3 regions of the Labrys sp. LIt4 genome follow, and region 2 is predicted to be linked to each of the others. Evidence: riboswitches for the same ligand, from Rfam matches in the RefSeq annotation. Region 2 holds a riboswitch; each other region holds the start of a gene.
What was found. Region 2 has a riboswitch for cobalamin ahead of J8I29_RS05305 (aromatic ring-hydroxylating dioxygenase subunit alpha). Riboswitches for the same ligand answer to the same signal wherever they lie in the genome.
Positions count from the first base shown of each region.

Region 1 (7,916 bases), on a different contig from region 2:
CGAACAAAGCCCGATGCCAGAGAGGCGGCTGCCGGGAGCTCACGCCGCCGCTCGGCGCGAGCCCGGTGACCCGGTTTCCTCGAAGAGTTCGGCGAGCTTGTCGGTCATCACGCCGCCGAGTTCCTCGGCGTCGACGATGGTGACGGCGCGTTTGTAGTAACGCGTGACGTCATGACCGATGCCGATGGCGATCAGTTCGACCGGCGAGCGCGTCTCGATATCCTCGATTACCCAGCGCAGGTGGCGTTCCAGATAATTGCCGGTATTGACCGACAAGGTGGAATCGTCGACCGGGGCGCCGTCCGAAATCACCATCAGGATGCGTCGGCTTTCGAAGCGCCCGAGCAGGCGCTGATGCGCCCAGGCAAGCGCCTCGCCGTCGATGTTCTCCTTCAGCAGCCCCTCGCGCATCATCAGGCCCAGGCTCTTGCGGGCCCGGCGCCAGGGCGCATCGGCCGATTTGTAGATGATGTGGCGGAGATCGTTGAGGCGGCCGGGCGAGGTCGGCTTGCCCGCCTGCAGCCAGCTCTCGCGTGACTGCCCGCCCTTCCAGGCCCGGGTGGTGAAGCCGAGGATCTCCACGCGCACGCCGCAGCGCTCGAGCGTGCGGGCGAGAATGTCGGCGCAGGTCGCCGCCACCGTGATCGGCCGTCCGCGCATCGAGCCCGAATTGTCGATCAAGAGCGTCACCACCGTGTCGCGGAAATCGGTGTCGCGCTCGCGCATGAAGGAGAGGGCGGAGGTCGGATCGATGATCACGCGCGACAGCCGGGCCGGATCGAGCATGCCTTCCTCGAGATCGAAATCCCAGGAGCGGTTCTGCTGCGCCATCAGGCGACGCTGCAGCCGGTTGGCCAGGCGAGCCACCACGCCCGACAGGCTGGAAAGCTGCTTGTCGAGATAGGCCCGCAGGCGATCGAGTTCCTCGGGATCGCATAGATCCGCCGCGTCGACGATCTCGTCGAAGCGGGTGGTGAAGGCCTTGTAGTCGCTGGCCCGCCGCTCATTGTCGCGGTGCTCGGGCGGCCGCCAGGGCTGGGCCGCCTCCTCGGCATCGCCGGTCTCGGTATCGTCGGGCAGGTCGGAGGAGGGCGATTCGGCGTCCTGCGTCTCGCCGTCCTGAGATTCCTCGTCCTCGCTCTCGGTCTCCTCGAGCTTCATGGCTTCGGAATCGTCCTGGACCTCGCCCTGGTTTTCCTGGTTCTCGCCTTCCTGCTCGCTCTCGGCGTCGTTCTCACGGTCGTCGGAATCGTCCGTATCGGCCTGCGCTTCCTCTGACAGACCCATATGGGTGAGAAGGTCGTTCATGGCGCGGGCGAAGGCGCGCTGGTTCTCGATCACGCTGTCGAGGCGGGCGAGGTCCTTGCCGGCCTTTTCTTCGATCAGGGGGCGCCATAGATCCACGAGCTTGCGCGCCGGTTCGGGCGGGGCGAGGCCGGTCAGCTTCTCGCGCACCATCAAGGCGAGGGCGTCCTCGACCGGTGCTTCCTCGCGGACGCGGATGTCCTCATATTTGCCGCCGCGGAAATAGCGGTCCTCGAGCATGGCCGTCAGGTTGTTGGCAACCCCCGCCATGCGGCGCGAGCCGATCGCTTCGCAGCGGGCCTGCTCGACGGCATCGAACACGCTGCGGGCCTGGTCGTTCTGCGGGGCGTGGCGGCGATGCACCGCGGGGTCGTGGCAGGCCAGCCGCAAGGCCATCGCATCGGCCTGGCCGCGCACGATCGCCGCGACATGGGCGTCGAGCTTGCGCGGCGGCTCGGCCAGGCGCGCCTTGTCGGCCATCAGCATCGGCTTTTCCGAAGCGAAGGTCACCTCGAGATCCGGCTTGCGGGCGATGGCGCGCAGGGCGCCGGCCACCGAACGCTTGAAGGCTTCGTTGGGCACGTCCTTGGGTTTTTCGCCGGGCTTGCGGTTCGTCGTGGTCATGATGCCGTCAATCCTGGGAGCGCGGACGTCCTCGTCCGCTCTTCCTCTCCTGCGAGCGTGGTATTTCCAGGAGCGGATCGCCCGACACTCACTTGAGTGTCGTAGGGGCGTCCGGCTCCCGAGTTACGTCAGCGCGACGTTTACCGAGCTTTCGGCCAGCTCCGCGCCGAAGGCGCGCTGGTAGAACTCGGCCACCAGGCTGCGTTCGAGCTCGTCGCACTTGTTGAGGAAGGTGACGCGGAAGGCAAAGCCGATATCGTGGAAGATATTGGCGTTCTCCGCCCAGGTCAGCACCGTGCGCGGCGACATCACGGTGGAAAGATCACCGTTCATGAAGGCGTTGCGGGTGAGGTCGGCGACGCGCACCATCTTGTTGACGATGTCGCGGCCGTTCGGGCTCTTCTGGTAGTGCTTGGCCTTGGCCAGCACGATGTCGACTTCCTTGTCATGCGGCAGATAGTTCAGCGTGGTGACGATCGACCAGCGGTCCATCTGGCCCTGGTTGATCTGCTGGGTGCCGTGATAGAGGCCGGAGGTGTCGCCCAGGCCCACCGTGTTGGTGGTGGCGAACAGGCGGAAGGCTGGGTGCGGGCGGATCACGCGCTTCTGGTCGAGCAAGGTGAGCCTGCCGGAGACCTCCAGCACGCGCTGGATCACGAACATCACGTCGGGCCGGCCGGCGTCGTATTCGTCGAACACCAAGGCGATGTTGTTCTGCAGGGCCCAGGGCAGCATGCCGTCGCGGAACTCGGTGACCTGCTTGCCGTCCTTGAGGACGATCGCATCCTTGCCGACGAGGTCGATACGCGAGACGTGGCTGTCCAGGTTGATGCGGACACAGGGCCAGTTGAGGCGGGCGGCAACCTGCTCGATATGGGTCGACTTGCCGGTGCCGTGATAGCCCGTCACCATCACGCGGCGGTTGTGGGCAAAGCCCGCCAGGATCGCCAGGGTCGTCGGCTTGTCGAAAAGATAATCGGGATCGAGGTCCGGAACGTGGTCGGAGGACTGGGAATAAGCCGGTACTTCGAGATCCGTATCGAAACCAAACAGCTTTTTGGCCGAAACCATGATGTCCGGCAGATTGGCCGGTGTCGTTGCGTCAGTCATTATGCCTTCCTTGGCTGGCGCCAGGACGGCGCAGCCGACAATCAGTTCCAGCGGGCCGGAGACAGGGGCCCCGCCGAATTTCCCAGTCTCGCCAGGCGGGCATGGGCAGTCCGGCGTCGTTTCCATAGCGTTTTGCGATTTGGCGGAATCGCCACGAATCGCAAAGACGCGTCGAACCAAAGAGTTAGAGCAAAATAGCGTTTCCGTCTAAACGCGCTTTGCTCTAGGTCTGGCGGAGATTCCCGGGATTGGAACGCGCTCCAAGCCTGGAAGCCTCGCCGGTGTTTCGGGGCTCAGCAGAGCCCGGCGCTACGCAGCGTATTATAGGCCTGGATGATCCCGCGCAATTTATCTTCGCTGGACCGGTCCCCGCCATTGGCATCGGGATGGAGGCGTTTGACCAGCGTCTTGTAGCGCGCCTTGATTTCCGGGCCGGTGGCCGTTTCCGGCAGATCGAGCGCGTCCAGGGCCTTGCGCTCCAGCAATTTCAGCCGCCGCCTCTCCGGTTCGGGCGCCCGTTGCGGGCGGCGGAAACCGTGATCCTCATCGAAGAAACCGAAGCCGTCATGGATCTCGGGACCGGGTTGCGGCCCTTCGCCGCGCTTCTTGGCCCAGGGATTGACGCCCATCGTCCAGGTCGGGCGATGGCCGGTGGCGGCGTCACGCTGATAGGCGCTCACCGAGTCGTCCGGCAGGCCGGCGAAATAATTGTAGGTCTTGTTGTAGTCGCGCACATGTTCCAGGCAGAAATGCCAGAACTGGCCTTCGCGATTGCGCCCCTTAGGCGCACGAAATTCGCCGGCGTTCCGGCAACCGGCATGTTCGCATAGCCGTACGCTCGCCGGCTGGACCTCCTCGGCCCTTGGGCGCACCCGGATGCGATCAAACAAGGGCGAGTCCAGATCCATAATGACACACTATGCGAGGGTGAACACAAATGGGCAAGCACGAGCTTGGGCGCAAGAGCGTTTTGTAATTTGAACGAATCCCGTCAAATCGCAAAGACGCGTTGAACCGGAGAGTGAAAGCAGACAAGCATTCTTACCTGAAAGCGTTTTGCGCTGGGGTTAATGGAGGCGAATGCCGCTGCAGACTTTGAAATATGGGGTCTGCCGACCCGAAAAAGAAAGAGGCCGCCCAAATGGCGGCCCAAGTCTTAGGGAGGAAACGCCCAAGGAGGGCAGTGGGGGAGCGCAAAGGCGCGTCCACCACGCCCCTAAAGTGATCCTCATCGGTTTATTTCGCAAGTGCGAAATGAAATTAATTTTGAAACCGGCCCGAAATCGGGCCGGTGTTGTAAAAATGCGACGTTTGCGCGGCTGGCCGGCTTTTTTCAGCGGCTGGCCGGCGCTTGCAGCAATTTTTGTGCTGCAATGCCGAAGGCGATCCCGAGCGTTGCCCACAGCACGGCATGGATGCCGAGAGAGGCGATGCGGAACTTCCATAGCACCGTGGCCGAGAAGTCCGCCGGGATGTCGTTGACCGACGGCAGGATCTGCATGGCGACCACCATCACGACGAGATAGGCCGCCGCTCCCACGAGGTTGGCGTTCCAGCGGCCGAAACTGGCGGCGAGCCGGTTCGCGGTGCCCAGGGCCGCCGCCATCGTCACGATCGATAGCAGAATCAGGCCGAAATAGAAGGCGGTGCGCAGGCCGATGGTGTCGGGATTGCCGACCGCCGGCGGATTGGCGGGATATTTGATCTGCGGCACCACCATGATGGCGGCAAAGCCGATGACGGCGATCAATCCGGCGGTCGCGCGCGGGCTGAGGCTGCCGATCCGCCCCTGCGCGAAGGCAAAGATCAGGGCAAAGATGCCGCCGAGGGCCGCGCCATAGACGACCATGCCGGTGACGAGCCCATAGCTGGACTGGACCGGACGGCTGACCGGCTCCTCCTCATGGTCGTGGACCATGGTCGTCTGCGCCGCGCCGGCAGCGGTACTCGCAGCGGGCGCCGGCGCCGACGCGTGGCTTTCCTCGAAAGCGATGGCAGCGTCGACCTGAGGCTCGCCGAAGACCCAGGCGAAGCCAGACGCAAGCAGTCCGGCCAGGATGCCGATCAGCATCCCCCGGATCAAAAGCGATCTAACCATGTCGTGTGCCTATGCGCCCTAGTGGCAGGGGAAGCCGAGCAGATGGCGGGCGTCATGCACGAATTCGTGGATGTAGACGCCGGGAACGAGCGAGGTCGCGCCCTGTTCGGCGCCGACGAAATAGATGGCGAGCACAGCCAGCAACACGGTGAAGAGAGCCCAGGGCAGAATCTCCCGAACCGGGATGGCGATCGGCTGCTGGGCGACGGGTGCCAGAGTTGCGGTGGTCATGAAAAGCTCCTTGGGATTACGCGTCCCGTTACGAGTCATGCTGCCTTGGAAGAGGTCTGACTTCCGGACGGCGCCGAGCGCCGCCGTTCACAGTGGCGCGACCGTGCCGGAATTCCACCGGCTTCCCACCCTTGGCAAAGCTCTTCCATAAGAGCCCAAGTCACGCATATGTCAATATTCTGGAAACGACATTAAGCGTGGTCCCGAATGGTTGCGCGACTTTTCGGGAGAGATCATGCTTCCCAAGTCTCGGGGAATGCCGTCATGACGCCACGCCTGATCCTGCTGTGCCACGGGGCGACGCCTGCGCTGCGCGCGGCGGGCTTCCCGCTCGACGAGGCGCTCGATGCGCGGGGAATGGCGGCGGCCCGCGATCTGGAAGGGCGTTTCGCCAAGGCGACCCGCATCCTGAGCAGTCCGGCGCTGCGGGCCCGCCAGACGGCGCAGGCCCTCGGCCTCGAGCCCGAGATCGACGAGGCCCTGCGCGAATGCGATCATGGCCGCTGGGCGGGGCTCGGCCTGGAGGCGGTAGCCGCCGCCGAACCGGAGGCGCTCGGGGCATGGCTGACCGATCCGAAGGCCTGCCCGCATGGCGGCGAGAGCATTGCCGCCCTGATTGCGCGGGTCGGCGCCTGGCTCGCTGGCGGGCGATTCGAGGGATACACGCTGGCCGTCACCCACGCCTCGGTGCTGCGCGCGGCGATCGTTCATGCCCTCGGCACCGAGCCTTCCTCTTTCTGGCGTATCGAAGCCGGTCCGCTGGCCACCGCCGATCTCAGGCCCTCCAGACGCGGTTGGTCGCTGCGCCTCGGGGCATAGAACGACCCGGCAGAGCTCCTCCTGCTTTTTCGTCATTGGCATGTCGCCGGGCCTTTTGTAGACACGGCTCTGACGGGTTTGTCGCCCAAACAGGATTGATGTCATGCGCGTTGCAATGATCGGTACGGGTTATGTCGGCCTGGTGACGGGGGCCTGCCTTGCCGATTTCGGCCATGTCGTCACCTGCGTCGACAAGGATCCGGCCAAGATCGAAGGCCTGCTGGCCGGCCGTATGCCGATCTACGAGCCCGGTCTCGACGATTTGGTGGCCCGCAATGTGCGCGAGAAGCGCCTGTCCTTCACCACCGAGCTTGCCCCCGCCGTCCGCGATGCGGCCGTGGTATTCCTGGCCGTCGGTACGCCCTCGCGCCGCGGCGACGGCCATGCGGATCTGTCCTATGTCTACGGCGCTGTCAGGGAGATAGCCGCGGCGGTCGAAGGCTTTACGGTGGTGGTCACCAAGTCGACCGTGCCGGTCGGCACCGGCGACGAGGTCGAGCGTCTGATCCGCGAGGTCCGGCCCGACGCCGACGTCAGCGTGGTCTCGAACCCCGAATTCCTGCGCGAGGGTGCGGCGATCGAGGATTTCAAGCGCCCCGACCGCATCGTGGTCGGCACGGAGGAGCAGCGTGCCCGGGAGGTGATGGCCGAGGTCTATCGCCCGCTCCATCTCAACCAGGGTCCGCTGCTGTTCACGGCGCGGCGCACCTCCGAACTGATCAAATATGCCGCCAACGCCTTCCTGGCGACCAAGGTCACCTTCATCAACGAAATCGCCGATTTGTGCGAGAAGGCCGGCGCCAATGTGCAGGAGGTGGCGCGCGGCATCGGCCTCGACAACCGCATCGGCTCCAAATTCCTGCATGCCGGGCCGGGTTTCGGCGGCTCCTGCTTTCCCAAGGATACGCTGGCGCTGCTGCGCACCGGCCAGGAATACGGCGTGCCTCTGCGCATCGTGGAATCGGTGGTCGGCGTCAACGATGCCCGCAAGGCGGCGATGGCGCGCCGCGTCATCGCGGCCCTCGACGGCAACATCGCCGGCAAGACGGTGGCTTTGCTCGGCCTCGCCTTCAAGCCGAACACCGACGACATGCGCGACAGCCCTTCGATCCCCATCGTTCTGGCGTTGCAGGACAAAGGCGCCAAGGTGCGGGCCTATGACCCCCAGGCGATGGAGGAGGCCCAAAAGATCCTGAGCGATGTCGACTATCGTTCCAGCGCCTATGACTGCCTCGACGGCGCCGATGTCGGCGTGATCGTCACCGAATGGGACGAGTTCCGGGCGCTGGATCTCGATCGGGTCAAGCGCCTGCTGATGCAACCGGTGATCGTGGACCTGCGCAATATCTACAGGCTCGACGACATGAAGCGGCATGGCTTCCGCTATGAGAGCATCGGGCGCGAGGGAACGGCGCCCTGAGCCATGGCGGGAGCGGCCAGGCCCAGGATTGGAGTGTCGATCTTCAGATCGACGGTCTTGGAAATGCCACCGGCTTGGGCAATGATAGCCGGCAGCGAGCTTTGACCGACCCAGGCAATCGCTTCCGCCAAGCGCAGGCGACAGAAATGACGCGCCTGTTGCGGATATGCACCAAGTCCCAACTCACGGTTGCAGGGCGCCGATCTTGATTGGATCAAAGCGCTAAGAATTATCATACTATAGAATTCACACGGCGATTCGACCGCGATTCCGGCCGGTGGAGCGCTGAACAGGATCTCCGAACCTGCC
Region 1 covers NZ_JAGIPY010000017.1:55,806-63,721, reverse strand. Annotated here, with positions in the region: gene cobT (cobaltochelatase subunit CobT) at 40-1,929, opposite strand; gene cobS (cobaltochelatase subunit CobS) at 2,053-3,039, opposite strand; gene J8I29_RS24375 (J domain-containing protein) at 3,333-3,929, opposite strand; gene J8I29_RS24370 (CbtA family protein) at 4,373-5,137, opposite strand; gene J8I29_RS24365 (CbtB-domain containing protein) at 5,156-5,368, opposite strand; cobalamin riboswitch at 5,401-5,530, opposite strand; gene J8I29_RS24360 (histidine phosphatase family protein) at 5,633-6,187, shown strand; gene J8I29_RS24355 (UDP-glucose/GDP-mannose dehydrogenase family protein) at 6,291-7,607, shown strand.
Region 1: another riboswitch for cobalamin. It lies ahead of J8I29_RS24365 (CbtB-domain containing protein); the one in region 2 lies ahead of J8I29_RS05305 (aromatic ring-hydroxylating dioxygenase subunit alpha).

Region 2 (7,916 bases):
GAGGTCCACGCCGTCTTCGCGGCTGAGGATCCAGGCCAGCAGAAGGGTACGGGCCCGCTCTTCCGGCAAAGCAGCGCCATCATCCCGTGTGGCTTCCAGGATGGAATTCACGATGGCCGCGTCGATATCGGCGTGAGTCTCAGTGGCGACGGTCATCTCAGGCCTCGATCTCGATACGGCCGAGCGGCCTTGTGCAGCAGGCCAGCACCAGACCGGCGGCTATTTCCTCCTCGCGAATGCCGCCCTGATGGGTCATCGCCGTCTCTCCGGACAGGCATTGCACCTTGCATGTTCCGCACAGGCCCATGGTGCAGCCGGTCGGAATGTTGAGGCCGGCGTTGCGGGCGAGCTGGAGAATGGTATCGCGGCTGGAAGCCGGCACCTCGATGCCGGATTTGGTGAACGCCACGCTGGCTTCGCCGGCGAGCACCTCGCCCGTGCCGGTTTCCTCCACCGGCGTTTCGGCCGGCTGGAAGCTCTCCTCGTGATAGCGGCGCATGTCGTAGCCATTGGCTTCGAGCATCTCCTTCACCGCTGCCATGAAGGGGGCAGGGCCACAGCAGAACACCTCGCGCTCCCGGAAGTCCGGTGCGATCAGGCGCAGGGCAGGGGCGTTGAGCCTGCCCCGGAAGCCGGTCCAGACGTCATTGATCTCGGTTTCTTCCACGATCCAGGCGAGGCGGAGGCGCGGCATGCGCCCTGCCATACGCTCGAGCTCCTGCCGGAAGATGATCTCGTTCGGCCGGCGTGCGCAATTGACGAAAGCAATGTCGGTGGCGGCGCCGTGGTCTTCGGCAAAACGGGTCATCGACATCATCGGCGTGATGCCCGATCCCGCCGAGATGAAGAGGTATTTCTCCGCCGGGTGACGATGGAAACTGAACTGCCCGAGAGGCCCATAAGCTTTCAGCCGTGTGCCGGGCTTGAGATTGTCCAGCATCCAGCGTGTGCCGATACTCGAGGCCTGTGCCTTGGCGGTTATGCTGATCGAGAGCGGGCGCGACGGGCTGGAGGACAGCGTATAGGTGCGCAGCACCGGTCCCCTCTCGGCCGGAATCTCCAGCGTGATGAACTGGCCGGGCTCATAGCGGAACCAGCCTTGTTCGGCGGCGCGGAAGGTGAAGGTCGCGACGTCGCGGCCCTCATGGACGATCGATACGCATTCGAGCGCCTGGTTCTGGTCGTTCCAGGGCGGTGTTTCGTCGATATGCCTGAATTTCGCCAGGGCTGCGGAGGGCGTCGGCATGGTGTCTACCTTTGTATATATCGGTTTTGCTAACACCCTCCCCTGGAGGGGGAGGGTCGACGCGAAGCGTCGGGGCGGGGGGATTTTCACCGGCTGCTGTGTTTCTCATCCCACCCCGGACTTCGTCCGACCCTCCCCCTCCAGGGGAGGGTGAAAGGGCCTTAGGCCACGCTGCGCAGGCGGACGCCGTCGCCGCCGAGGGCTGCTTCCATTGCGTTGCGATACCACTCGACGAACTGCATCACGCCGCCTTCGTGCTCGGGGGCGTAGGGGCCGGGCGTGTAGACGGGCGATGACACGCCGAGCTGGTTTTCCTCGACGATCTGGCGATCCTGGTCGTTGGTCATCCGCCAGACATGGGTGAGTTCATCGAGATCGTAATCGACGCCCTCGACAGCATCCTTGTGCACCAGCCATTTGGTGGTGACCTCTGTTTCCTTCGGCCCGATCGGAAGCACGCGGAAGCTCACGGCGTGGTCGCCCAGCACGTGGTTCCAGGTGGTGGGATAGTGGAAGAGCAGCAGGGCGCCGATATTGCCTTCCTCGATCGTCGGGCTGAGGGGACGCTGCACGGCCGGCTTGCCGGACATCGTGTAGCTGACGGCATTGCGTAAAAGCGGCATGCGCGCCATGCGGAACTGGCCGTCGCCGGAAATGCTGAAAGTGCTGGGCAGGCCGGCTTCCTCGCAGCGCCGCCAATGCTGGCCGATCAGCGGATCCTTGTCGGCGCCCTGCACCCCTGTCACCGTCGGCGCTTCGGGGAAGGTGCGGCAAAGCTCGGGATGGTTGCCCGCGCAGTGGTAGCACTCGCGGTTGTTCTCCCAGACCAGCTTCCAATTGCCCTTCTCGACGATGGTGCTTTCGAAGGCGACCTTGGCGTTCTTCAGCCCATGCGGTGCCAGATAGGGCATGGCGCCGGCGCGGAAAGTCTCGAAATCAGGCGCCTCCCTGGCGAGGCAGATCCAGATGGAGCCGGCCACGCTCTCGCAATGCACAGGCTTCAGCCCATATTGCGTCGCGTCGAAGCCGGGGCCCATGTCGCGGGCGAACAGCAGGCGGCCGTCGAGTTCATAGGTCCACTGATGATAGGGGCAGACGAGCTTGGCGACACTGCCACTTGTCGCCGCGCACAGCCGCGATCCTCGGTGCCGGCAGGAATTGTGAAAGGCACGGATGGCGCCGTCGGCGGAACGCAGCACGATCACCGGATAGTCGCCGACCTGGAGGGTGAAATAGCTACCCGACTTGCCGAGCTCGCAGTCATGGCCGGCGAACAGCCATTCGCGATACCAGATGTTCTCCATGTCCAGCCGGAAGAATTCCGGGTCGGTGTAGAATTTGCCCTCGAGCGTCGTGCCCGGATGGTGGGCCCGGAGGCGGCCCAGCATGTCCTGATGCGCAGTCATGTCAAAATCCCGCGTGACAACCAATGCATTGACGTGACGGCGGGAGAGGGAAAGCGGCTTGGAACCTGCGCCGGTGGCCGGGCACAATCCAACCTCCTTCCGGAACGCCCACCGCGTCCGTCGGTTTTCATCGTGGCTGGTTTCCGGGCTCAGGAGCGGCCTTTCGGCCCGATCGCGGCGCCTTCCCAGGTCTTCCCGACCCAGTGGCACGTGCCGCGATCTTCTCCTCTACCGTTGCGGGGGCAGCGCCGGATTCAGACCGGCTTCCCAATTCTCCGGGCCGCCTTGGGAGCGGACCGGCACCTCGAATGAGGATGAGAATACAGCGAGTCGGCGCACAGACTAGAAGCGATACGACGGATGATGGTGTGTTCAGGACATTGCCGAGCGCCATACCGGCGAGCAGGAAATCATAGGCAGCGTTCGCAAGAAGGTCTAAAGGGTCGACGATATGGGCAGTTTGGAATTGCCCTGAACTCAATATCAAGTCGGAGCCTTGCTGCCATGCCCGCCGATTCCGCTTCCAGTTCGCGCTATCCTCATGTTCCCTTGTTTCCCCTCGGAGCGGACGAGACGCCTTATCGCAAGCTGACCAGCGAGGGCGTGCGGGTCGAGAAACTCGGAGGCAGCGAGATCCTGCAGGTCGAGGGTGAGGCATTGCGGCTTCTGGCCGAGCAGGCCTTCATGGACATCAACCATCTCCTGCGCCCCGGCCATCTCCAGCAATTGCGCAACATCCTCGAGGATCCCGAGGCGACGGACAATGACCGCTTCGTCGCCTATGACCTGCTCAAGAACGCCAATATCGCCGCCGGCGGCGTGCTGCCCATGTGCCAGGATACCGGCACCGCCATCGTGATGGCCAAGAAGGGCCGCAAGGTCTGGACGGAGGGCGAGGACGAAGGCGCCATCGCCCAGGGCATCCGCGATGCCTATGAGAAGAAGAACCTGCGCTATTCGCAGCTGGCGCCGCTGTCGATGTTCGAGGAGAAGAACACCAGGACCAATCTGCCGGCGCAGATCGATATTTCGGCGGAAGGGGAGGAGGCCTACAAGTTCCTCTTCGTCGCCAAGGGCGGGGGCTCGGCCAACAAGACCTTCCTCTATCAGGCCACGCCTTCCATCCTGTCCAAAGACCGCCTGATCGCCTTCCTGAAGGAGAAGATCCTCACGCTCGGCACGGCGGCCTGCCCGCCCTATCACCTGGCGGTGGTGATCGGCGGCACCTCCGCCGAACTCACGCTGAAGGCGGTGAAACTCGCTTCGGCGCGCTATCTCGACACCTTGCCCACCGAAGGTTCCGAACTTGGCCATGCCTTCCGCGACCTCGAACTCGAGAAGGAAGTGCACAAGCTCACCCAGTCGCTCGGCGTCGGCGCCCAGTTCGGCGGTAAGTATTTCTGCCACGATGTGCGTGTCATCCGCCTGCCGCGCCACGGCGCCAGCCTGCCGATCGGCCTCGGCGTTTCCTGCTCCGCCGACCGCCAGGCCATGGGCAAGATCACCCGCGACGGCGTCTTCCTCGAGGAGCTGGAACACAATCCGGCGCGCTTCCTGCCCGAGATCGACGAGAGCAAGCTCGGCGGCGCGGTGGTGAAGATCGATCTCAACCAGCCGATGTCCGACATTCTGGAGACACTGTCGCGTCATCCGGTGAAGACGCGCGTCTCGCTGACCGGCCCGATCATCGTGGCCCGCGACCTCGCCCATGCCAAGCTGCGCGAACGCCTGGAAGCGGGCGGCGGGCTGCCCGACTACATCAAGAACCATCCGGTCTATTACGCCGGCCCGGCCAAGACGCCGGCTGGCTACGCCTCCGGCTCCTTCGGGCCCACCACGGCCGGGCGCATGGACAGCTATGTCGACCAGTTCCAGGCCGCCGGCGGCTCGATGGTGATGCTGGCCAAGGGCAACCGCTCGGCCCAGGTCCGCGAAGCCTGCGCCAAGCATGGCGGCTTCTATCTCGGCTCGATCGGCGGCCCCGCCGCGCGCCTTGCGCAGGATTGCATCAAGAAGGTCGAGGTACTGGAATATCCCGAACTCGGCATGGAGGCAGTCTGGCGCATCGAGGTCGAGGACTTCCCGGCCTTCATCGTCATCGACGACAAGGGCAATGATTTCTTCAAGGAACTCAACCTGGGCTGAGTTCACGCGGACGGCTTTTTCGGCGAGGCCTCTTCCTGAAAAGGGAGGGGCCTTTTTCATGCACGTTTCGCGTGCTGTTGCGAATTCGCAACTGTCATGGACAAAGCCCCTTTGTGTCAGAACGGTGACTCACCTTAACATTGTGTAATGTCTCGCCTGGGAGGAAAGCTTCGATATCGCAGTGCACAACGACTGCGCCTCTTCGGTACGCCCAATATTGCTTTGCCGGCTTGCCGAAGAGAGAGGCCCTTTTGAAGGGGTCGACTTATGAGATCGAGGTATTTCCATGTTTATTCGTACAATTTTACTCGGCGCGGGTGCCGGATTTCTTGGTATTGCGTCCGCATTTGCTGCAGACCTACCGATGAGCAAGGGCGAGGCTGTCGAATATGTGAAGGTTTGTACGGCATTCGGTCCGGGCTTTTTCTATATTCCGGGCACCGACACCTGCCTGAAGATCAGCGGCCAGATCCGGGCCGACTATTGGTTTGCGCAGGCGCCCAGCAATGCAACGGGTAAGCGCAACATCAGCCAGACACAGTTTCGGACCAACGCCCGCATCCGCTTCGATGCGCGCACTCAGACCGACTGGGGCATGCTGCGCTCTTTCTTCGAACTCCAGGCCGAGTCCAATGCGGGGGCAGCCACGCATGACACCTTCCAGGTACGCCAGGCCTATCTGCAGTTCGGCGGCCTGACGGCTGGTTATGCCTGGTCGCCCTATGCCTTCTACGACCCCAATTATCAGGCCGAGTTCTTCGCGCCCTATTTCGGCGAGCAGGGCCGGCGCAACCTGATCAGCTATACGGCGCAATTCGACAAGGCCTACGCCACCCTGTCGATCGAGGACGGGCGTGACCATCGCGCCAATGCCTCGGTCTACGGGAACAATGTCGTGGTCAATGGCGTCACGGTTGCTGGTGGCGTCGGCGGTGCCCAGATGCCTGATATCGTCGGCGTCGTCGGCTATGACGACAACAAGAATGGCTGGGGCCGTTTCCAGGTGATGGGCGCCCTCCATCAGAACCGCAGCGCAACGGCCGGCTATAGTGCGAAATACGGTTATTCGATCGGTGTTGGCGGCAACGTCAACCTGCCGGTTCTCGAGGGTGCCTACATCGCGGCCGAAGCCAGCTACGCGGACGGCGCCGTAAAATATCTCGGCGTCGGCGGGTCCCAGCCGAATGGCTCGTCCACCCTCGGCTTCGGCGGCGTGGACGCCTACATAACCAACGGCACGATCCATGATCTCGACAGCGCCAAGGGCTTCGCCGTGCAGGGCGAGGCCGGTCTCAACGTGACCAAGAGCCTGCAAGCCATTCTGTTCGGTGGCTATCTGCACTTTGACGCCCCGCGCATCGCCTCCAAAATCACCGACAATTTCAACTATTATGTCGTTGGAGGCCAGGTGAATTACACCGTCGTCAAGGGCTTCATCGCGGGTGCCGAAGTCTGGTACCAGAACAAGGACCCGGAGGGCCTGAACAGCAAGACGGTCGACGCCGTCGGTGCGGGCGTGCGCCTGCGCCGTACCTTCTGACCTGGTCTACAGGTGTAAACAGCGCGCCGCGCTCCTCCTGAGCGCGGCGTTGCTGCCTATGCCTTCCGGTCAGTTCCGGTTGGCCGGGGTGAGATCGGTGCCGTTCAGGCGGCCGATATAGTCGGTGAGCATCGGCACATGGCGCTCGGCACCGCCGGCGGCCATCGCCACGCCGAACGAGTTCTTCACCGCATTGCCGATCGGATTGACCAGGCCGGCTGCGTCCGCCATCGCTTCCAGATAGCTCAGATCCTTGAAGGCATTGGCGATGGTGAATTTGTGCGCATTCTCGTCGCCCTCCAGGACCCAGCGCGAAAAGGTCTGGTAGAAGCCGCAATCCATGCGGCCGCCGCGAATGACGCTGTCGAAGCGCTTGGGCGTGATGCCGACCTTTTGCGACAAGGCCAGGGCCTCCGCATAGAGGGCGGCATAGCCCAGCGATACGAAGTTGTTGAGCAGCTTCATGCGATGACCATCGCCCGTACCGCCAATATGCACGATGCGTCCGGCCCAGGTGGCGATCACCGGCTTGAGGCGTTCGAACAGGGCGTCGCTGGCGCCGACCATGGTATCGAGCGTACCTTCCCAGGCTTCCTTCGGCGTGCGGCCGAGCGGGGCATCGGCGTAATCGATGCCGGCCTCGGCGAGTTCGGCGGCGAGCGCCAGGGTGGAGTTGGGATCGGAAGTCGAGCAGTCGACGACGACGGAACCCGGCTTCAGGCCGGCTTTCAGCCCGTCGGGACCGCGTATGAGGGCCTCGACCTGCCGCGAGCCGGTGACGCACAGGAAGACGATGCTGGAAGCGGCGCCCACTTCGCGCGGCGTCTTGGCCTCCTTGGCTCCTCGCGACACCAGATCCTCGACGGGTGCGCGGTTGCGATGGCCCATCACCGTCAGCGCATAGCCCTTCTCCACGATGTTCTTGGCCATGCCATGGCCCATATAGCCGACTCCGATGAAGCCGACGCTCTCCTGCCCATTCGTCATTGCAATCGTCCCGTTTCCTGTCCCGCCTGTCCCGAGCGGGTTGCCGACCCATCCTGACGGCGGGGGAGTGTGGACGGGAAGGACGTTGGCGCGCAAGCTGAATGGTTCATTGGTATGATGATTTATCCGCGGCCGCAGGCGATGCCCGACAATCAGCCTTCGTTAAATAAGAAGCGTGAGAACAAAAATAGAACTTGCGTTAATGAGAACAAACTGGGTACATAGCGCCACGGGGCTTTGAATTGCGACGAGATTGCAGGCCCGGTGTTGGAAAATGATCGGTCCGGATGACGAATCCGTTCGTGCTTGATAGGGAAACGGGCATATGAGTCAGACGCAGCTGCGCTTGGTCGAAGGAAGCTCCATGGACAAGACGAAGGCGCTCGACGCCGCCCTATCACAGATTGAACGCTCTTTCGGCAAGGGCTCGATCATGCGGCTCGGCAAGGGGACCAAGACGATGGAGGTGGAGGCGATCTCCACCGGTTCTCTCGGTCTCGATATCGCGCTCGGTGTCGGCGGCCTGCCCAAGGGCCGGGTCATCGAGATCTATGGGCCGGAATCCTCGGGCAAGACCACGCTGGCGCTGCAC
Region 2 covers NZ_JAGIPY010000002.1:510,283-518,198, forward strand. Annotated here, with positions in the region: gene J8I29_RS05295 (hypothetical protein) at 1-156, opposite strand, end outside; gene J8I29_RS05300 (hybrid-cluster NAD(P)-dependent oxidoreductase) at 158-1,225, opposite strand; gene J8I29_RS05305 (aromatic ring-hydroxylating dioxygenase subunit alpha) at 1,408-2,652, opposite strand; cobalamin riboswitch at 2,769-2,974, opposite strand; gene J8I29_RS05310 (fumarate hydratase) at 3,157-4,797, shown strand; gene J8I29_RS05315 (porin) at 5,162-6,337, shown strand; gene J8I29_RS05320 (NAD(P)-dependent oxidoreductase) at 6,407-7,324, opposite strand; gene recA (recombinase RecA) at 7,650-7,916, shown strand, end outside.

Region 3 (7,916 bases), on a different contig from region 2:
CAGATAGAAGCCGGTGCCCATGATGATCTTCATGCCTGAGGCGCGGGAGATGCGCGCCAGCTTCTCGGGCGCCCGGCCGATGCCGATATTGGTGGCCTCGATCACCGTATGGCCGCCGAGCGCCTGGAAACGCTTGAGCTCGGACAGAGCGAGGTCGCTGTCATCGAGCGAGACATTGTCGCGGTTCATATAGGGGTTCATCCGCAATTCGCCGATGATCTCGATATTCACCGCCTGCTCGGCGATCGCCTTCTCGTCCGGGTGGCACGGGCATTTCCAGGTGCGGGCGCCGTCGAGCAGGATGTGCTCGTGCATCAGGGTGATGCCGAGGTCGTCCACCGGCGCGGGGCCGAGCACGGTCATGGCGGTGCCGGATCGGATGCCGATCGGCTTGCGCTCGGCGGGACGGGGCTGGAACAGGTGATCCATGCTCAGTGGCTCCAGTTCAGTGGCTTCTCATGGCGCCCTTGAACAGGCGGAAATTGAGCCAGATGGCGATCAGGATGATCGAGCCGGTGACGATGGGCGTCAGAAAGGGCGACATATGCGCCAGCACCAGGCCGTTGGCGATCACCGCCACCGTCAGGGCGCCCAGCACCGTGCCGATCACGGTTCCGCGCCCGCCGAACAGGCTGGTGCCGCCCAGCACCACGGCCGCGATGACATCGAGCTCGAAACCCTGGCCCGCATTGGAGGAGCCGGAACCGAGACGCGCGGCCAGGATGACGCCGGCGGCGGATGCCGCCATGCTGGAGAGGATATAGACGCACAGCACCACCAAGCGGGTGTTGACGCCCGCCCGCCTCACGGCCTCGGCATTGGCCCCCACACCGGTGACATAGCGTCCGAACGGCGTCCGGTTGAAGACGAGGAAGGCGATCACCAGCACCACGAGGGCGATCAGGGCCGGTACCGGCACGCCGAGGAACCAGGCGCGGCCGATCGCCGTGAAGGGACTCTGCGCCTCGACCGGGATCGAATAGCCGGCGGTGATCAGAAGGGCGAGGCCGCGGATCACCGACAGGCCCGCGAGGGTTACGATGAAGGCGGGGATGCGCTCATAGGCGATGAAGAAGCCCTGTATGGCGCCGATCACCCCGCCCATTGCCAGCATCAGCACGATGACGAGTGGCCAGGGAATGCCGGCCTGGAGCGAGGCCGCCGACAAGGTCGCCGCGAGCGCCAGCACCGAGCCGACCGAAAGATCGATGCCGCCGGTGGTGATCACGAAGGTCATCGCGGCCGCCACGATCAGCAATGGCGCCGACTGGCGCACGATGTTGAGGAGGTTGGGGGCCGTGAGGAAAGCGCTGGTCCAGATCGAGAAGACCAGGCAGACGAAGATGAAGAACAGGGCGATCGAGATGATGCTGCCATTCGCTATCGCCTTGTCACGCCAGCGGGCCTTATGCACACGGGGGCGATGGGCAGGAGTGGTGGATGAGGCCGTCATGCGCGGGCTCCATTGTCCTGGTGAGAGCCGTTCGTTTGGGCGCCGGCGGAGCGGGCGCTGAATTTGCGGCCGACGATGAGGTTGACCACCTCCTCGATATTGGTGTCCTCGATCCGCCGCTCGGCAACGTTGCGGCCCTCATACATCACCTGGATGCGGTCGCAGACGAGGAAGAGATCCTGCAGGCGGTGGGTGATCAGGATCACGCTGACGCCGCGGGCACTGACGGTGCGGATCAGGTCGAGCACCGCCTCGACTTCGGCAACGGCGAGGGCCGCCGTGGGCTCGTCCATGATCAGCACGGAAGGGTTGAAGGAAGCGGCGCGGCCGATGGCGATCGACTGGCGCTGGCCGCCGGAGAGATTCTCGACCTTCAGCCGGGTGTCGGCGATGACGATGCCGAGCTTGTCGAGCATGTCGCGAGCCTCGCCATGCATGCGGCGCTGGTCGAGGAAGGGGACGCCGAGGATGCGGTGCCGGGGCTCGCGGCCGAGGAAGAGGTTGCCGGCGACGTCGATGCTGTCGCACAGCGACAGGTCCTGATAGACCATCTCCACCCGCGCGGCGCGGGCATCGGCGGGCGAAGAGAAGGACTGTACCTTGCCGTCGATCTCGATCGTGCCGGAGTCGGGGATCACAGCGCCCGAGAGCACCTTGCTCAAGGTCGACTTGCCGGCGCCGTTGTCGCCGACCAGCCCGAGCACCTCGCCGGGCCTGAGCATCAGCGATACGTCATCCAGTGTCTGGATCGTGTTGTATCGCTTGGAGATACCGGTCATCCTGACGCGGTAGGGTTCGCCACTGTCCATCATGGTTCCGCCTGGCAATAAAAGGTCTGTCCCGAATTGTGCGGGCTTTTGCCGAATGAGGCTCAGGAAGCCTTCTCCCCTTGCGGGAGAAGGTGGCGCGAAGCGCCGGATGAGGGGAGATGCGCGACCCTGGCAGGAGATGCCAACACCCCTCATCCACCCCTTCGGGGCACCTTCTCCCGCAAGGGGAGAAGGGAGTCGCGCCTCGCTCAGAAGGGTAGAGGGCCGCCGCTCCTACTTGAACATGCCCCGGAACTTGTCGACGTTCTCCTTGGTGACGATGGTCACGGGAACGTTGATGATCGGCTCGATCTTCTCGCCCTTCTTGAGCTTGGTCAGGGCCTCTACCGCGGCCTTGCCTTCGCCGGCCGGGTCCTGCTGGATCACGCCCGTCACCCAACCCTGGTCGATGCCTTCGATGGCCTGCTTCGTCAGGTCCCAGCCGAAGACCTTGACGCCGTCCGTGCGTCCCTGACTGGTCACGGCGGAGACGGTGCCGAGCAAGGCGGGCTCGCCGGTGGCGTAGAGCGTGGTCATGTCGGGATTGGCAGTCATCAGGTTTTCGGCGGCGCTCAGCGCTACGTCCTGCACGTTCTGGCCGTCAACGGTATCGAGAAAGGTGACCTTGAGGCCGCTGGCGGCCACGGCCTTCTTGAAACCATCCAGCCGCTGGTTCTGGATGTAGGAATTGAGAGCGCCGACCACGCCGATCTTCGCGGTGCCGTTGAGCTTGGACTTGACGTAGTCGGCGTAGAACTTGCCGATATCCTCGCCGGCCTTGAGATTGTCTACGCCGACGAAGGAGACATTGTCGCCGTCGGGGATCTGGGCATCGATGGCGATGACGGGGATGCCGGCCTTCTTGGCGGCGGTGATTGCGGGCTTCACGCCGTTGACGTCGATGGCGATCAGGATGATGCCGTCGACCTTCTGGGTGATGTAGTTCTCGATCGCGTCGTTCTGAGCGCTCGGGACGTTGTTGGCGTTGAAGATGACGAGCTTGGCGCCGGCCGCCTTGGCGGCTGTCTCAGCGCCTTCGTTGATCTGGTTGAAGAACAGGGCCTGCTGGTTGATGGTGACCAGGGCGAAGGTGTCGGCCAGGGCGGACACCGATCCGAGGGACAGCGTCAGGGCTGCCGCTGCCGCGCAACCGGCGAGATAGTTTGAAAGCCGCATTTCAGTTCCCTTCATGGATGGCCCGTGCCGGGCTCATTCTCAGTTCTAACATCCGCATAATTCAAGAGACTTGAATTCATGTCAAGTTACTTGAATGATGGTTGCAAGGATTCTTGAAACGCCGGCGGCGTGAGACCTCAGAAGGTGGCGGGCGTATTGACCCAGAAGATGCTGGCGCGCTCCGTCCCGGTGTTGCGGTACCAGTGCGGCAGTTCGGACTTGAACACGAAGGTATCGCCAACGGAGAGCTTGAAGGTGCGCTCGCCGACCATCAGCTCCACGGCTCCGGCCAGGACATAGCCGACTTCCTCGCCCTGGTGCTGGATCGGCCCGGCGCTCTCGCCCCCGGCCTCGATATGGTGGATGTTGCACTGGAGGAGATGGCCGGGCGAATAGGGGATCACCCGTTCCAGCGAGATGCCTTCGCCGCGCCGGAGCGGATCCAGCGAGATCAGCGGGCGCGTGCCGGCGCGAAAGACGATGCCCTCCTCGCTGTCCGTCTCCTCGAACATCCAGCCGATATTGGTGCCGAGCACCTCGACCAGGCGATGCAGCATGGGCAGGGAAGGCGAGGCCTTGCCGTTCTCGATCTTGGACAGCAGGCTTTCCGAGCAGTCGGCGGCCGTGGCCAGGGCCTTCAGCGTCAGCCCTCTTGTCTGCCGCGCCAGGCGCAGGCGTGTGCCGAGGCGCACGGGATTGGCCTGTTCCAGGGGATCGGGCTGATCGCCGGCGTGCGGTTTGAGATCGATCTTGTTCATTTTGCTGTTGCCAGGATGCTTATTGCCCGAGAGCCTAGCAGGCGATTCTAGGCCACAAGCCTGCACCCTGTCCACTTTGCTGCCCGCCGACCTAGGGCTCCGAATTCAGGTTAACGCCAAGCGCGACTACCCTCCCCATGGAGGGGAGGGTAAGTAAAGCGCTCATTGAGCCCTGCATCGACGCCCCGGATGGCTGGGCAGCCGCCACCTCCCATGCTACACCCGCGATACCTTCGGTGCCCGCTTGCGGGAGAATCGGGAACGCGGTTCGAAACCGCGACGTGCCCAACGCTGTAAGGGGGACTATCCGGGCAGGTTTCAGGCCACTCGTTCTGCGGGGAAGGCGTCCGGATGGGAGGATCCCGAGTCAGAAGACCGGCCGGAGGCGATAGATCGGCGCGCGCGGACGGCGCGGCGATTGCCATCGCAAGGGGAATGACGATGGACCCAACCAAGGGAGCGCTCAAGCCCTCCGGGCCGTTTTTGCCGGCCGAACGTGAAGCCGTCTATCGCGCCATCTTCACCCGGCGCGACGTCCGCAGCCAGTTCAGTCCGCAACCCGTGCCGGACGACGTTCTCGCCCGTATTCTCACGGCTGGGCATCACGCCCCCTCGGTCGGTTTCATGCAGCCCTGGAGTTTCCTGGTGCTGCACTGCCCCGACACCCGGCACAAGGTGCGGGCCCTCTTCGAGGAGGCCAATGCCGAGGCCGTGGCGATGTTCCCGCCCGAGAAGCAGGCGCATTATCGCTCGCTGAAGCTGGAGGGCATCGTCGATGCCCCGGTCAATCTGTGCATCACCTGCGACCCCGACCGCGCCGGCCCCGTCGTGCTCGGCCGCACCCATGACATGGCCATGGACCGCTACTCCACGGTCTGCGCGGTGCAGAATATCTGGCTGGCAGCGCGGGCCGAGGGGGTAGGGGTTGGCTGGGTCAGCATCGTCGATCCCATACGCCTGCGCCAGGTGCTGGGCATTCCCGAGCGCGTAATTCCGGTTGCCTATCTGTGTCTTGGCTATGTGCACGAAGCCTATACCCGGCCCGAACTGGAGGTGAAGGGCTGGCGCCGGCGCCTGCCGCCCGAAGACATATTGAGCTTCGACGGCTGGGGCGGCCAGCGGCCCGACCATCCCTTGCTCGCCGCCATGCGGGCCGCTATGGGAGAAGCAGGTTCCTAGGATGGCTGGCGCGGGATGCGCGCCGTGCCGATCGGATGAGACGGCCGATGGATTTCCTGCGTAAGAATGCAATCTGGATCATCGCGCTGCTGATCGCCAGCCTGGTCATGCTGGAGGGGCCGAGAGCACTCTTGATCGGGGCGTTCGTGGCCGCCGTCGGCGGCCTGTTCTGGCTGTTGCGCGGCAAGGCCCGCAAGCCGGCGGCAGCCCGGCGCATCGAGGCCGTGCCGAAAGTGGTTCCCCTTCCGCTTGACCGGGGATCGGACACGGTCCGGCCGCAGGTGCTCGAGCGCGTCTCGCTCAAGACCATCGACGATCCCAGGCTGGCCGCGGTCGTCCTGATGATCCAGCTCGTCCGCACCAATGGTCTGCTGACCAGGGCCGAGCGGGACACCATCCTCACCCTGATGAGCGACCCGCTCGGCATCGGCGACCGCGAACATGTCTATGAACAGGCCCTGCAATTGACGGATCGCGGCCGGGTGTTCACGCCGGTCGCCGAGGATCTGGTGCCGCTTTTCCGCGCCCGCCTGTCTTTGCCGGAACGCCAGCAACTCATCGATATGCTGGGTCAGGTGGCGAGTGCCTATGGCGACGCCAGCGATCTGCAGCGCGAAGCGATCGTTCGCCTGAAGCGACGCCTGTTCGCGCCGGATGCCGCAGCTGGACGTCCGCTCAATTGAAGTAGAAGGCGTAGCTCGCCACGTCGCCACCGAAGAGGCGGGTCGCCTGGCTCCAGGCCTCGGCATCCATCACCTTGCCATTATCAAGGAACGGCAAAGCGCCCGGGCCGGTGATCCACAGCATCAGGTCGAAATTGCCGGGCTGCTCGAACACCCTGGCGAGATTGACGCCCTTGGTGAAACGCCAATGCGGCATCAAGAGCTTGCCGTCCAGCACCTGATCGACCTGACCGAGCAGTGCAAGCCATGAGTCGATGCGCTCCTGCGTCACATCGAGGGAAGGCAGGACGCCGCTCTTCTGCCGGGGGCCGGGCAGCCACTCGTGGTCGTCGTCGGTTTCCCTGGCGATCAGCGCCCAGGTTTCATGGTTGAGCCGGATCACCCTCTTTAAATGGCCGCGTACCTCCAGCCACATCGCTTGGTCGGCCACCGGCCAGTCGATGGTGTGCACCAGGCTGATCAGGTCGGCGATGGCCTCGGCGTCGCGCTTGCTCGTGCCGAACAGGGTCACGCCCGATCCGTCGTCGACGCCGACGCCATTGGCCGTGGCAAGGCCTGTGACGGCGCGCGGAAACAGGCTGCCGAAGCCGGCGTCCCAGCTGCGCGACATGTCGTGCGACAGCAGGGTCTTGGTCAGGGCCATCAGGATATTGCAATAGCCGCGCAGCCATTTGGCGTCCGCCGTGTCGAAGGCGACGACGAAAGGCCTGGGCTTGCCGGAGTCGTCGAGATCGGAGATGGCAGCGCCGATATGATCCCGTTCGTCGATGATGCCGTCACCGTTCCAGTCGAAGCGGGTGACGGAGAGGTCGACTGTGAGCTTGGCCTCGATGTCGCCGACCTCCGCCAGGGTCTGGTCGGCCTTGTCGAGATCGGCCGCGAAAGTGGTGAGGATGCCACGAAAATCCTGATAGGTGACGGGTTGCGGATCGGGATTGGTGCTGAACACGGTACCCGACAGGCCCAGCAGCCGCATCGCCGGTATTTCTGAGGCGAACCCATATTTGTAGAGGGCCTGCGACAAATGCTCGAGGGCGCGGGCTGTGCGCACCATGCCGAGGCCGAGCCTGGCGTCGGCATTGCCGCTCGCCTTGGTGGCGAGAGCCAGCATCTGCTCGTCCGCCTCGCTGATGCGCCCCTTGCCGAGATAGCTCTGGAACAGGGCAGAGGCCGCGCTGTCGGCCTTGGCCGGCGCGGCGCTCCAGCCGAATGCAGCAGTCATCAGCATGACGGCTGCCATCTTGAAGAGAGAACGCATTATTACCCCCCCGGGGGACCGGCACATCTGGGAATCGAGTGCCGCCAACCCCGAGCATCTCTGATAGGCTGGCCACGGTGCTTGCCGCAAGGGCATCGCCAGACTCGATCCTCGATGGAGGCTGTTTCCCGGCTTGCTCTCAGTCGAAAATGTTCGCCACGGTACCGTTCAGGTCGATGCCTTCCTTGAGCACACGCAGGCGGTAGGCGGCGATCGAATAGATCCCCGCCATCCAGGCATACATCAAGGGAAAGGCCAGTAGCATCAGGATGATGGCCACAATGTTCCCGTTCGTGCCAAAAGCCCGGCCCAGAAGATCGGACACCACCAGATAGGCAAGCCAGATCACGAAGGTGAGCAGCATCATGCCGAAAAGAGGCCAGCGATAGCCCTCGCTCAAAGAACGGCTGCGGCCGAGCGCGCGGATCGGCCCCACGCCCTCATTGATGCAGATGACGAAGGATAGCAGATAGGGGAAGACGAGATAGACGGCAAAACAACCGGTGGCCAGGAATACCAGGATGAGCGCGAACGCCGGTGGCCCGAAGGTTGCGAACATGAAAACGAACAACGTCACGGCCAGGTGGATCAGGAAATAAG
Region 3 covers NZ_JAGIPY010000001.1:311,816-319,731, forward strand. Annotated here, with positions in the region: gene J8I29_RS01455 (phosphotriesterase) at 1-429, opposite strand, end outside; gene J8I29_RS01460 (ABC transporter permease) at 446-1,453, opposite strand; gene J8I29_RS01465 (ATP-binding cassette domain-containing protein) at 1,450-2,265, opposite strand; gene J8I29_RS01470 (substrate-binding domain-containing protein) at 2,497-3,438, opposite strand; gene J8I29_RS01475 (cupin domain-containing protein) at 3,576-4,196, opposite strand; cobalamin riboswitch at 4,414-4,595, shown strand; gene bluB (5,6-dimethylbenzimidazole synthase) at 4,638-5,375, shown strand; gene J8I29_RS01485 (TerB family tellurite resistance protein) at 5,423-6,058, shown strand; gene J8I29_RS01490 (hypothetical protein) at 6,051-7,316, opposite strand; gene J8I29_RS01495 (DUF975 family protein) at 7,456-7,916, opposite strand, start outside.
Region 3: another riboswitch for cobalamin. It lies ahead of bluB (5,6-dimethylbenzimidazole synthase); the one in region 2 lies ahead of J8I29_RS05305 (aromatic ring-hydroxylating dioxygenase subunit alpha).